Regions from separate parts of the Priestia sp. FSL P4-0332 genome, predicted to be linked through region 2. Evidence: riboswitches for the same ligand, from Rfam matches in the RefSeq annotation. Region 2 holds a riboswitch; each other region holds the start of a gene.

Region 1 (3,126 bases), on a different contig from region 2:
AAATTCACACTATCGCAATTACCTTATTTTACCTGGTAATCAATCTATAAACCTTCCCTAATTAGTAAAAACTATTAGTATGAAATTCTTTAACCTATTGAAAGAGAGAGCAGCAGAAGGCGTGAAGATTAAGCTTTCTGTGGATCGTTTTGGAGGAAATGATATGTCCCGAACACTTGTAAATGATCTTAAGAAAAACGGAGTTGAATTTACATTTAGTCGAAAAGCCAGCATGCAGCACTTTTTTTATAGTATTAATCATCGGAATCATCGAAAGTTTGTCGTAGTGGATGGAAAAGAAGCCTACCTCGGAGGTTTTAATATAGGAGAAGAATATTTAGGAAACCATAAAAAATTAGGCTATTGGCGTGACTATCATCTACGGATAAAAGGAGAAGGTGTTTTTGAAATTGAACAACAATTTCTGAAAGATTGGGAAGAAGATACAGGACAGCGCCTTTCTCCTCAACATGTTCATACCTCTGACTCTAACAGAGCGAACTATCAACTGCTATTTTCAACTGGGGAAGAACTTGAGCAAAAGGTAATTAAGCTAATTAATTGTGCCAGAACAAAGCTTACCATTGCTACCCCTTATTTTATTCCGAGTGAACGTTTAATGGATGCGCTTATTTCGGCAAAAGAAAAAGGCGTTTCAATTGATATTTTACTGCCGGACAATACCGATGCCTGGTTTACTAAACCACCTAGTTATCCTAAAACAGAGAAACTATTAAGCAAAGGCATTCGAATTTTCTTATATGAAAAAGGTTTTTTTCACGGAAAAGTAGTGATCATTGATCATACAGTAGCCAATATCAGCACAGCCAATTGGGACCCACGAAGTTTTTATTTAAACGATGAAGCTAGCTGTATCATTTATGATCGTGAGATAATTGCCTACGTAGAACGAGAAATTAATGAAGATAAAGCAAATAGTCGCAGATTAACCAAAAGAGTAATAGATGAAATACCTAAATGGGAACGTTCTCTCTAAAAAACACCGGAATGGATTTATTATTATTTTTGATAAAATACTCCAATTAGGTTTTTGATAAATAGTTCATTAAAAAAGAGAGCACTACTTTGTTGTAGTAGCTCTCTTTTTGACTTCAAAAAAACTTTAAGAAAGCATAATACAACTCGTTCGCATAAGTATACTTTTGTGAACGTTATTTACTTTATGGGGAAAAAATACATTAGAGATATGCAATAAAAAAGATGTTTTAAACCGTCTCTTTTTAGTTAACATACCTATTTACAAATTTAATATTCTGGCGTATAGTACCTAACGTACATATATAATCTTGCTATTTTTATACCTTTTATCGCTTAATCTGTAAGGAGTGGGGGACCCATTTTTGTGCTTTTGCACTAGGGGTGAATCTTTCTGGAAAGAAAGTAGGGCTACTTTGAAGGCCCGAATCCGACAGCTAACCTCATAAGCGTTTTTAGAGAGGGGTTGCTTTTATTTGTCCTGAAAAGAACACTAAGCAGAACCTTAGTGTTCTTTTTTGTGTTTTTTTTCTGCCATAGGGAATGATAAAAGTAAAATAATACAGTAAATGGTAAAGGTTTCAGGAGGAATTTAGATGAGTTATTCATCCATAAAGCGCTTGTTAATTGGCAGGCCACTTAAATCAAAAGAGTTAGGCGAACAAAAATTAAATAAGGTCAAGGCCCTAGCTATTCTTTCATCTGATGCACTTTCATCCGTGGCGTACGGCCCAGAACAAGTCTTAATCGTGCTTGCCACCATTGGAATGATCGCATTTTGGTACTCCATCCCAATTGGTATTGGGGTACTTATTCTTTTAACGGCACTTATTCTTTCGTATCGCCAAATTATTTATGCGTACCCAGAAGGGGGAGGGGCGTATGTTGTATCGAAATATAATCTCGGAGAAAATGCAGGTCTTATTGCCGGAGGATCTTTATTAGTAGACTATATTTTAACCGTGTCTGTAAGTATTTCCTCTGGAACTGATGCGTTAACGTCTGCTTTTCCTGTCCTTCATGACTACAAGGTCATCATCGCTTGCTTATTGGTTATTTTTATTATGATTTTGAACCTAAGAGGGGTAACAGAATCTGCGTCAGCATTAGCGTATCCTGTTTATCTGTTTGTTCTTGCACTACTTCTCTTAATAGGTGTAGGAATGTGGAAAGTAGCGACTGGTCAGGTATCTCCTAATGTTCATCCTGCTATTGGAACTGCAGTGCCAGGAATCAGCTTATTTTTACTACTACGCGCTTTTTCATCAGGGTGTTCAGCCCTTACAGGCGTAGAAGCTATTTCAAATGCTGTAACAAACTTTAGACAACCGGCTGCAAGAAATGCAGTACGTACGCTTGTTGCAATGGGTATTATTTTAGCTATTTTGTTTTCAGGTGTCATGTTCTTGGCTTATTGGTTTGGAATTGTGCCTAAAGCAGAGGAGACGGTTGTTTCCCAGCTTGCTTCCCAAGTATTTGGACGAAATGGTTTCTATTATTTTGCTCAAGGTACGACGGCTTTAATTCTAGTGTTGGCTGCCAATACAGGCTTTTCAGCTTTCCCTTTACTGGCTGTCAATTTAGCTGTAGATAAGTATATTCCGCGTATGTTTACGATGCGAGGAGATCGCTTGGGTTATTCAAATGGGATTGTGACACTCGGAATTGCCTCTATTGCGCTCATCATAGCGTTTCAAGGTAATACAGAACGGTTAATTCCTTTATATGCGGTTGGAGTATTTATTCCATTTACGCTATCTCAAACAGGCATGATTGTAAAATGGCTTAAAGAAAAGCCAGCTGGCTGGCAAGGGAAATTAGTGACCAATTTTATAGGAGCTTTGATCAGCTTCACTGTGCTACTTATTTTCTTTACAACGAAATTCTCGCAAGTATGGGCTGTTTTAATCTTTTTACCTCTTATCGTTTATCTGTTCCACCGTATTAAGAACCATTATGAAGAGGTAGGAAAGCAACTCCGTATCAAGCCGGGAGATAAAGAAGCAGTAGCTATAGAAGGAAATGTAGTCATTATACCAGTTGCAGGTTTAACAAGAGCTGTCGAGAATTCCATTAACTATGCAAAAATTATTGGCGACACAGTGATTGCTGTCCATGTGGCATTTGACC
Region 2 (3,126 bases):
CATTGTTGTAGGTGTTCTTCTTTTTAAATAGGCTTATGACGATAATAGAATAGACAAAACTTTCCTTGTAGTGTATACTTTAAATGAAAATGATAATTATTATCATTTAATCAACGAATCAACACTCTGCATATAGCTGTCACTCCTTGAGAGCTATCCTTATTCAGTATTCTGTCTATAAAGCAGAATAACCCGTTGCCATTAGGCAGCGGGTCTTTTTTTTAGTGATTTTTCACCTGCTAGGCTAGTATACGTAGCACTTTTTGCCCCCGTGCATATGTTAACAATAAGGAGGGACAAGTAATATGAAAAAAATCTATCTTGATGCAGGACATGGTGGGGCAGATGCAGGAGCAGTTGGAGCGAATGGACTGTATGAAAAAAACTTAGTTTTAAAAATTCAACAATATTTAATAAGCTATTTAAATAGCACCTACAGTGACTTTACGATTAAAACCACTCGTACCACAGATACTTTTTTATCGTTATCTCAGCGCGCTTCTCAAGCTAATTCGTGGGGAGCAGATGCATTTATGTCTATTCACGTAAATGCCGGTGGAGGAACAGGGTACGAAGATTATGTTTACAGAAGCGCTAGCAATGCCAGTAAAACGTTTCAATCAATTGTCCACGGCCAAGTACAGCCAACGCTGCTATCGTATAATCATCCGAATCGCGGTCGAAAGTCAGCCAATTATGCGGTGCTTCGCTTAACAAATATGCCCGCAGTACTAACTGAAATAGCTTTTATTGATAACCGCACCGATGCAGCACTTCTCCAAAACGAAGCTTTTTTAAAAAGCATGGGTGAATCGTATGCAAAAGGAATTGCCGTCTATTTGAATTTACCCCGTCGTGCAGTTCCAAACCCAAATCCAACACCAACACCAAATCCATCACCTTCTGAACCAGGTACAAAAACGTATACGATCAAGCAAGGAGATACGCTGTACAGTATTGCACAGAAGTACAATATAACAGTACAAGCGCTTCAAGAAGCGAATACAGGGCTTTCTGATCCTTTAACACTACAGGTTGGAAAAACAATTGTTATTCCTTCAGGGACTTCACCAAACCCATCTCCAACACCACCTGCTGAACAATATCCACTTCCCAATGGAATTTTAAAGCAAGGTGATTCTGGAGAAGCCGTGAAACAGCTTCAAAGAGCATTAAACGCAGTTAATTTTAAAGTAGGGTCAGTAGACGGAATATATGGAGTTCAAACGAAAGATGCAGTAAGACGTTTTCAGCTTGTGTATCTTCCTTATGATGTAGATGGCATTTATGGTCCTCAAACGAAAAACAAGCTAGCAGCCGTTTTAAAAGCAAAAAGTTAAAGCAAAAAGGTCTTCTGTAAGCGAGCAGAAGGCCTTTTGTTTTTCTGTTAAAAGCGCCTTAAGTACTATTTTATGGTTTACGTAAAATAATGCTTTACAAACCATTTGTACGGGAGTATATTATCTAAGAACAAAGGATAGTTATGAAAGAAACATGTTATCGATCATACCCTTTAACCGAAAATTATATTGACCTGTTATCGCTTAATTCGTCAGAAGTGGGGGACCCAAATTTGTGCATTGTCACTTGGGGTGAATCCTTTTTTTAAAGGTAGGGCTACTCTCATAGCCCGAATCCGACAGCTAACCCCATAAGCGTTTTGGAGAGGAGGTTTAAGCTGTGTAAAAACGCTGAGAACCCTTAGTGTTTTTTTTGTGCGCTTTTTTAACATAAAAAGGTATTTTTTAGGAATGATATCACTTGTTCGTGAACTTGTAACGGAGCTTAGCAATGAATAGTAAATAGTAGCTAGGCAATCATCGGAGGGAAATTGCGTGAACTATTCAGTTCTCAAAAGATTATTGATTGGAAAGCCGCTTAAAACAAAAGAGTTAGGCGATCAAAAGCTTAGTAAGCTTAAAGCACTGGCTATTTTATCTTCAGATGCCTTATCTTCAGTGGCTTATGGAACAGAACAAATTTTGATTGTACTTGCAACAGTCGGCGTCCTTGCCTATTGGTATTCGATTCCAATTGCGATTGGGGTATTGGTACTCCTGACGGCTTTAATTCTTTCATATCGTCAAATTATTTATGCGTATCCGCAAGGCGGAGGAGCTTATATTGTTTCAAAAACCAATTTAGGAGAAAATCCTGGGCTTATCGCTGGGGGGTCACTGTTAGTAGATTATATTTTAACAGTTGCCGTGAGTGTTTCAGCAGGAACCGATGCTTTAACTTCGGCTTTTCCAACGCTGCATCATTACAATGTAGTAATTGCGTGTTTGCTGGTGATTTTTATTACTGTTTTAAATTTACGTGGTGTAACAGAATCCGCTTCTGTATTAGCTTATCCGGTTTATTTATTTGTTATTGCTCTTATTTTGTTAATAGCGGTAGGCTTGTTTAAAATAGCGACAGGTCAAGTTTCACCTGAGCTTCATCCATCTCTCGGTACAGTAGTGCCAGGTATTAGTTTGTTTTTATTATTAAAAGCTTTTTCGTCAGGCTGTTCGGCATTGACAGGTGTAGAAGCTATTTCAAATGCAGTGCCTAACTTTAAAGAGCCAGGTGCAAAAAATGCTGTTCATACATTAATGCTGATGGGCGGTATTTTAGCCGTTTTATTTTCGGGCATCACGTTTTTAGCTTATTGGCTTGGCATTTCTCCAAAAGCAGATGAAACGGTTGTATCACAAATTGCATCGAGTGTGTTTGGACGAAATGGATTTTATTATTTTATTCAAGGCACAACAGCTCTAATTCTAGTGCTAGCAGCGAATACGGGCTTTTCAGCTTTCCCTTTGCTGGCTGTCAACTTATCGTCTGATAAATACATGCCAAGAATGTTTCAAATTCGTGGCGATCGACTAGGCTATTCAAATGGAATTGTGACCCTTGGAATTGCTTCTATTGTCTTAATTGTAGCTTTTAAAGGAGCGACTGAACAATTAATCCCTCTTTATGCAGTTGGAGTGTTCATTCCATTCACGCTTTCTCAAACAGGCATGATTGTCAAATGGCTTAGAGAAAAGCCGGCCGGCTGGCAAGGAAAGCTAACCATTAACTTAATTGGTGCGCTTATTACCTTAACTGTGCTAATCATTTTGTTTACAACGAAGTTTT
Region 3 (3,126 bases), 190 kb from region 2:
GATTGTTTTCAAAAAACAAGCAGGTAAAAGAGCTTTCTATTAATAGAGAGCTCTTTTACATTTTTAAGTAGACAGAAATGTCGGCACCTGATAAAATGAAGTTGTAAAACTTTCATTATTCGGAAAATTTATACCCTCCAGCTTTGGAGGGTTATTTTTTATGCTGTTGGACGAATAAAAGAGGCTGGGACAAAAGTAGTTTAATGGAAAGAAGATCCGAACGATGAATCGTTCGGATTTTTTCGTTAGTATGGTGAACGTATGTTTAATCTATTTATTTGGTTCTAGCTGTTGATTGGAGGGCAAGGCGAAGACTCCTGCGGAAAGCGAAGCCTGGCACAGAAATCAACAGCGGTGTCAAAAGTGATTCATACGAGCTTATTGATCCCATTGTTCGCTTTTAGATTGGACCGCTTTCGTTAGGTTTCAATCACTTTTCATCTTTTAAATGACTCAATAATGCAGGAGCCATCTCCACGTGAGAAAGGGCGATGTGTGAAATCGTTTTGGCATAAGGTGTAATTTCGTTAATAAATTGTTCGAGTACGTGCAGGTGAGGAAGCTGAAGCTTTGTAATAAAGCAGGCTTGCCCGGCGATTCGTTCACAGAATAAAGCGTAGGGATACTGAGAAATAAATCGTTTAAAACGCTCATGCTCTCCGTTTTTCATGGTTACTTCAATAAAACACGACACAGGCAAATGCAGCTTTTCATAATCAATATCGATCGTATATCCTTTTATAACGCCAAAGCTCTCTAGCTGCCTTACTCGCTCTGCCACCGAAGGAGGAGACAGGTTAATTTGTTTTCCTAGCTCTCGTAAGGAAAGGCGGCTGTTTTGCTGCAGCGCCTGCAAAATCGATAAATCAATTTCATCAATTTTCAATTGAAAACCTTCTTTCTCATTAACGTTTCATTTGATTAGTAATAGTAGATAAGATGTTTTATATGTAATCTGAAATTTCCATTTTTCTTACTATAATAATTAAAAAGGAGTGAGTAAAAAATGGCAAGAGTTTTGTTAGCAAACGAAGAGGGAACAAATTTTGAAAAAGCATTGAATTTAATTCCGCATGTAAAAAGATTGTATGATGAGCTTTACGACACGCTTTGGAACAGCGATATAGTAGAAAAAGAGACTAAGGAAAAAATTAGGCTTTATCTAGCAGGTGTTAACGGCTGTGAGACGTGTATGAGCATGTCATATGTAGGCGATGAGACGCTTAATCAAAAAGTGTTAAGAGAAAAAGAGCTGGAAGAAAAAGATCGATTACTGTTTCGATTTATTGATGTATACCGGGTGCGTCCAAGGGAGTTGACGGATGCTGATATGAATCAATTAAAGAAATTTTACAGTGATACGCAGCTGTTAGAGCTTTTGGCTGTTATTAATTTATTTGATCAATTTCACAAAATGATTGTCAGTTTAGATTTATATGATTTTTGCAGCTTGCAGGGCAAGTGAGATCTTCCCTAAAAATATCTTGACAGACAAAATCCACAGGAGTAAGATAGCTTTCGTGAAGTGAAACGCATCATGAATCGAATCGATTATTCTAAAAAATAGATCATAGACATTTGAATAAAAATCGCTTAATCCATTACGGAGCGGAGGACCCATTATTTACGCACATATTGTGCTCCGGGGTGAATCCTTAAAAAGGTAGGGTTACTCTTAAAACCCGAACCCGACAGCTAACTTCGCAAGCGTTTTGAGGGGGAAGAGTGTGGAAAAACACAGGAGCCTTCCTGTGTTTTTTTGCGCTTTTTTTAAGAAAAGGATGTAATTTTTTAGAAAAAGTATAAGCTAAGAGAACACACAGCAGTTGAAGAAAGGAATAAATACATTATGAAAAAACAGTTTGCTGTATTGGGATTAGGTCGTTTTGGAGGCAGTTTGGTTGAAGAGTTTGCTAATCTGGATGTGGATGTGCTCGCTATTGACCGCAATCAAGAGGTAGTAAATAAATTTAGCAACTCAGCTACATATGTTGTGCAAGCAAACGCGATTGATGAAGCTAGCTTAAAGGGGCTAGGTATCCGCAATGTTGATCATGCGCTTATTTCGTTTGGAGATGATATCGAAGCAAGCGTACTCGCAACCATGCTTTTAAAAGATATGGGCGTTAAGCAAGTATGGGTAAAGGCAGTGAATATGTATCATCAAAAAGTGCTCGAAAAAATAGGAGCGGACAAAGTTATTCATCCAGAGCGCGATATCGCTAAGCGTATTGCTCATCACGTGGTGTCAGAAAAAATCATTGATTACATTGAACTGTCAAAGGATTATAGTATTGTCGAAATTGTCGCCTCTAAGAAACTTCATAATAAAACGCTGTTTGATTTAAACATTCGTGCCAAGTACGGCTGCAATATTATCGGCTTTCAGCGAAAAGACGGGGAAATGGTTATTTCGCCTACCGCACATGAAATAATTGAACAAGGAGATATGCTGATTGTTATCGGACATAATCGCGATTTGAACCGTTTTGAAGAAGAAGGAGTTTAACTCATGAAAAAACAAATCATTAAACTTACCCCTCCGCAGCTGCTTATCTCTATTTTTGGAGGAGGAATTATTATTGGTGCTTTTCTATTGATGATGCCTTTTTCTACTACTGAGCCAATCCGGTGGGTAGACGCCCTTTTTACATCTACTTCCGCTATGACAGTGACCGGCTTAGCCGTCGTAGATACAGGTACACGTTTTACCGTCATCGGTCAAACGATCATTATGCTGTTAATTCAAATAGGCGGTCTTGGCATTATGTCATTTGCCGTGTTGATTTTTATGATGCTAGGTAAAAAAATTGGATTTAAAGAGCGTATGCTCGTTCAGCAGGCCTTAAATCAGACGAGCGTCGGCGGAGTTGTGCTGCTAGTTAAAAGGCTGTTTATCTTTTCATTTTTAATTGAGTTTGTTGCACTTATCTTCTTAGCAATACGCTGGGTTCCGGAATTCGGATGGTCTAAGGGATTGTTCTTTAGCTTGTTTCATTCGATTTCTGCTTTTAATAACGCAGGGTTTGGACTGCTGTCTGATAACTTAGTTCAGTATGTAGGAGACCCTATTATTAACATAACAATTTCTTTTCTGTTCATTATTGGCGGGTTAGGGTTTACCGT
Region 4 (3,126 bases), 930 kb from region 2:
AGAAAAAGTGCAGGTTGTTGGTTCACCTATTCGAAAAGAATTATTTAGCGGAAGCGCAGCGAACGGGGAAAGCTGGCTTCGCTTTTATGATAAGCGCCCAATTTTAACCATTATGGGCGGAAGTTTAGGAGCACGTCGCATCAATGAAATTGTTCGAGAGTCCTTGCCTGAACTGCAAAAGAAATTTCAAATTGTACACCTGTGCGGAAAAGGCAATGTTGATACAAGCCTTGAAAAAGAGTCGGGCTACCGTCAGTTAGAATATGTAAATGAACAGCTTCCAGATGTTCTAGCGGCCACTGATTATGTGATTACACGCGGCGGATCAAATGCTATCTTTGAGTTTTTAGCCCTTCATAAACCGATGATGATTATTCCTTTGTCAAAAGCACAAAGCCGCGGAGATCAAATTTTAAATGCACAGTCCTTTAAGAAAAAAGGCTACTGTATGGTTGTGGAAGAAGAACAGTTAACAAAAGAAGTGTTTTTGCGGGAAGTAAATGAGCTTCAGCAGCAGGCAAGTACGATGAAGCGTACAATGCGTGAAGCAACAAAAACGGATGCCATTTCAATTCTTGTAAATGAAATTGAGAAAATGAGTTAAAAAAAAGGCTGGGACAAACGTACTTTAGCCGAAGTGAAAAACGAACCATTGATCAAGGTGTTTGATTAGTGGTTCGTTTTTTTTGTTAAAGTGAACGTAGGTTTCACCTGTTCAGATCCTTCTAGCAGTTGATTGGAGGGCAAGAAGAAGCCTCCTGCGGAAAGCGAAGTCTTGCACAGAAATCAACTGCGGTGTCACAAGCGGTTCAGCTCATGTATCCCATTTGTTCATCTTTAGATGGGCTACATTCAGTCACAACCTTTTTTTCTTCGAATCTATTATTTTAAAATAATGAATATACATAGAAAAATAAAGCTTTTAAAATTTCAAAAAATGTTGTTGACAGTAAATTTTAACAGGAGTAAGATTACTCTCATGAAACGTTCCACTGTGAAACGCTGAGTCTTTTCTGAAAGAGAAGGAAAGAGCGGAGGACCCAATTATCAGGGGTGAATCTCTTAATTGAGTAGGGTTACTTTCTTGACCCGAACCCGTCAGCTAACTTCGTAAGCGTTAAGAGAGAGGATGGTGTAATCGTGGTCGTTTTCTATAACAGCGGATAGTACGCTCCTTTCAAAATATAGGTGAAAGGAGCGTCAAGATGCATTTATCTAAGCAAATGATTCAATTGATTGAATACCGAGCAATGTGCGACCAGCAATCTTTTGATCTAGCAAACCGCTATTTGTCTACGTTAGCTAATCAAAGTTTTAAACGCAGCAGTAAAAACCATAATTAAGTCTAAAAATTAAATAACAAATATACGCTTAATCAATTATGAGCGGGGGACCCAATATTTTGTACGTATGTACTAGGGGTGAATCTCTTAACTGAGTAGGGTTACTTCCATAACCCGAATCCGACAGCTAACTCCGTAAGCGTTTTGGGAGTAAAAAAATTCGTGTCGATCACGGCTTATTTGTCGTGCATTAAACCGCGGAAGAGAACTCTCTTCTGCGGTTTTTTTAATGGGGAAAATAGGAGAGCAGGTTATGTCTGCACCGTAAAGAGGATATAGTAGGGCTTTTAAAACGAGAGCAACAATACGTGAGGATTAAACAATCAAAGATAACCTTTCGCAGCTAGCTCACTTGGGCGTGATGCTTTACGCACAGAAACAGTCACTACGCTTAATCATGGGTAGTAAGAAACAGTTAGGAGGGAGCAACTTGGATATAATCATGCTTGGAACGCTTGCCATATTAACAGCTGCTATGTACGGAATTATTTGCTGGTCGTCTCATGTAGTAGACGAAAGAGAGGAGAAGTGAACATGTCGTTCATTTTGTTAGGTATTTCAGTTCTCGTTTTAATTTATTTAGTATATGTACTGTTAAATCCAGAACAATTTTAATAAGCGGAGGAATAAAACGTGGGAATTTTTCTACTATCAGTTGCGCTGCTGCTTGTTTTTGTAGCGCTTATTGCAAAGCCCGTAGGTATTTATATAGCGAATGTGTTTTCAAACGATAAAAACACTAGCTTGGTAGGGAAGATAGAATCGGTGATGTTTAAAGCGGCAGGAATTAAAGGGCATAATCAGACGTGGAAGCAATATGCACTTGCTCTCGTTTTGGCGAATACGTTTATGATTTTTGTGGTGTATCTTATCTTCCGGTTTCAAGCGGTACTGCCGCTTAACCCAAGCCACATCAAAGGAATGGATCCGGCCCTTGCTTTTAACACGGCCATTAGTTTTATGACAAATACGAACTTGCAGCACTACAGCGGTGAATCAGGTTTGTCTTATTTCTCGCAGATGGCCGCCGTTGTATTTATGATGTTTGCTGCACCAGCAACAGCCCTTGCAGTAGCAATCGCTTTTATTCGTGGGTTGGCAGGGAAGGACATGGGAAACTTTTTTGTTGATTTTGTGAAATCAATTACGCATGTTTTACTTCCTATTGCTTTTATAACAGGCATTTTATTTGCGTTTTTAGGTGTTCCTCAAACGTTAAGCGGAACGGTGACTGCCCATACATTAGAAGGGGCATCCCAGCAAATAGCAAGGGGACCAGTTGCTTCTTTTCTTTCAATCAAAGAGCTAGGCAACAACGGAGGGGGATTTTTTGGTGTCAATTCAGCTCATCCATTTGAAAATCCTAATGCGTGGAGCAATGTATTACAAATCGTCCTTATGCTTTTGTTGCCAACCGCACTTCCTTTTACGTACGGAAAAATGATCGGACAGCGTAAACAAGGTCGCATCTTGTTTATATCGATGAGTATGCTCTTTATTGTTATCTTAAGTACAGCGTTTGTAACAGAGTGGGGTGGCAACCCTAGACTTGATGCTTTTCATTTGAATGAAGCGAGCGGTTATATGGAAGGGAAAGAAGTTCGTTTTGGTGTCGGCATGTCAACTCTGTACGCCATCGTGACGACAGCAAGTGAAACAGGCGCAGTCAATGCCATGCACGATACCCTTACGCCTCTTACCGGGTTATTGACACTTGGAAATATGATGTTAAATACCGTATTTGGCGGTGTCGGAGCAGGATTTATGAATGTCATGATGTACG

The links. Region 2 has a riboswitch for cyclic di-AMP ahead of MKY06_RS20910 (APC family permease). Riboswitches for the same ligand answer to the same signal wherever they lie in the genome.
Region 1: linked by a shared signal. The riboswitch ahead of MKY06_RS27155 (APC family permease) and the one ahead of MKY06_RS20910 (APC family permease) in region 2 are both predicted to bind cyclic di-AMP.
Region 3: linked by a shared signal. The riboswitch ahead of MKY06_RS19950 (potassium channel family protein) and the one ahead of MKY06_RS20910 (APC family permease) in region 2 are both predicted to bind cyclic di-AMP.
Region 4: linked by a shared signal. The riboswitch ahead of kdpF (K(+)-transporting ATPase subunit F) and the one ahead of MKY06_RS20910 (APC family permease) in region 2 are both predicted to bind cyclic di-AMP.

Annotation. Positions count from the first base shown of each region.
Region 1 covers NZ_JBBOUA010000002.1:49,377-52,502, forward strand. Annotated here, with positions in the region: gene MKY06_RS27150 (phospholipase D-like domain-containing protein) at 80-997, shown strand; cyclic di-AMP (ydaO/yuaA leader) riboswitch at 1,320-1,464, shown strand; gene MKY06_RS27155 (APC family permease) at 1,593-3,126, shown strand, end outside.
Region 2 covers NZ_JBBOUA010000001.1:3,972,056-3,975,181, reverse strand. Annotated here, with positions in the region: gene MKY06_RS20915 (N-acetylmuramoyl-L-alanine amidase) at 306-1,340, shown strand; cyclic di-AMP (ydaO/yuaA leader) riboswitch at 1,532-1,673, shown strand; gene MKY06_RS20910 (APC family permease) at 1,836-3,126, shown strand, end outside.
Region 3 covers NZ_JBBOUA010000001.1:3,786,516-3,789,641, reverse strand. Annotated here, with positions in the region: gene MKY06_RS19960 (Lrp/AsnC family transcriptional regulator) at 431-886, opposite strand; gene MKY06_RS19955 (carboxymuconolactone decarboxylase family protein) at 1,007-1,465, shown strand; cyclic di-AMP (ydaO/yuaA leader) riboswitch at 1,581-1,725, shown strand; gene MKY06_RS19950 (potassium channel family protein) at 1,850-2,509, shown strand; gene MKY06_RS19945 (TrkH family potassium uptake protein) at 2,513-3,126, shown strand, end outside.
Region 4 covers NZ_JBBOUA010000001.1:3,041,878-3,045,003, reverse strand. Annotated here, with positions in the region: gene MKY06_RS15495 (undecaprenyldiphospho-muramoylpentapeptide beta-N-acetylglucosaminyltransferase) at 1-604, shown strand, start outside; cyclic di-AMP (ydaO/yuaA leader) riboswitch at 991-1,133, shown strand; gene MKY06_RS15490 (hypothetical protein) at 1,206-1,343, shown strand; cyclic di-AMP (ydaO/yuaA leader) riboswitch at 1,359-1,499, shown strand; gene kdpF (K(+)-transporting ATPase subunit F) at 1,878-1,958, shown strand; gene kdpA (potassium-transporting ATPase subunit KdpA) at 1,983-3,126, shown strand, end outside.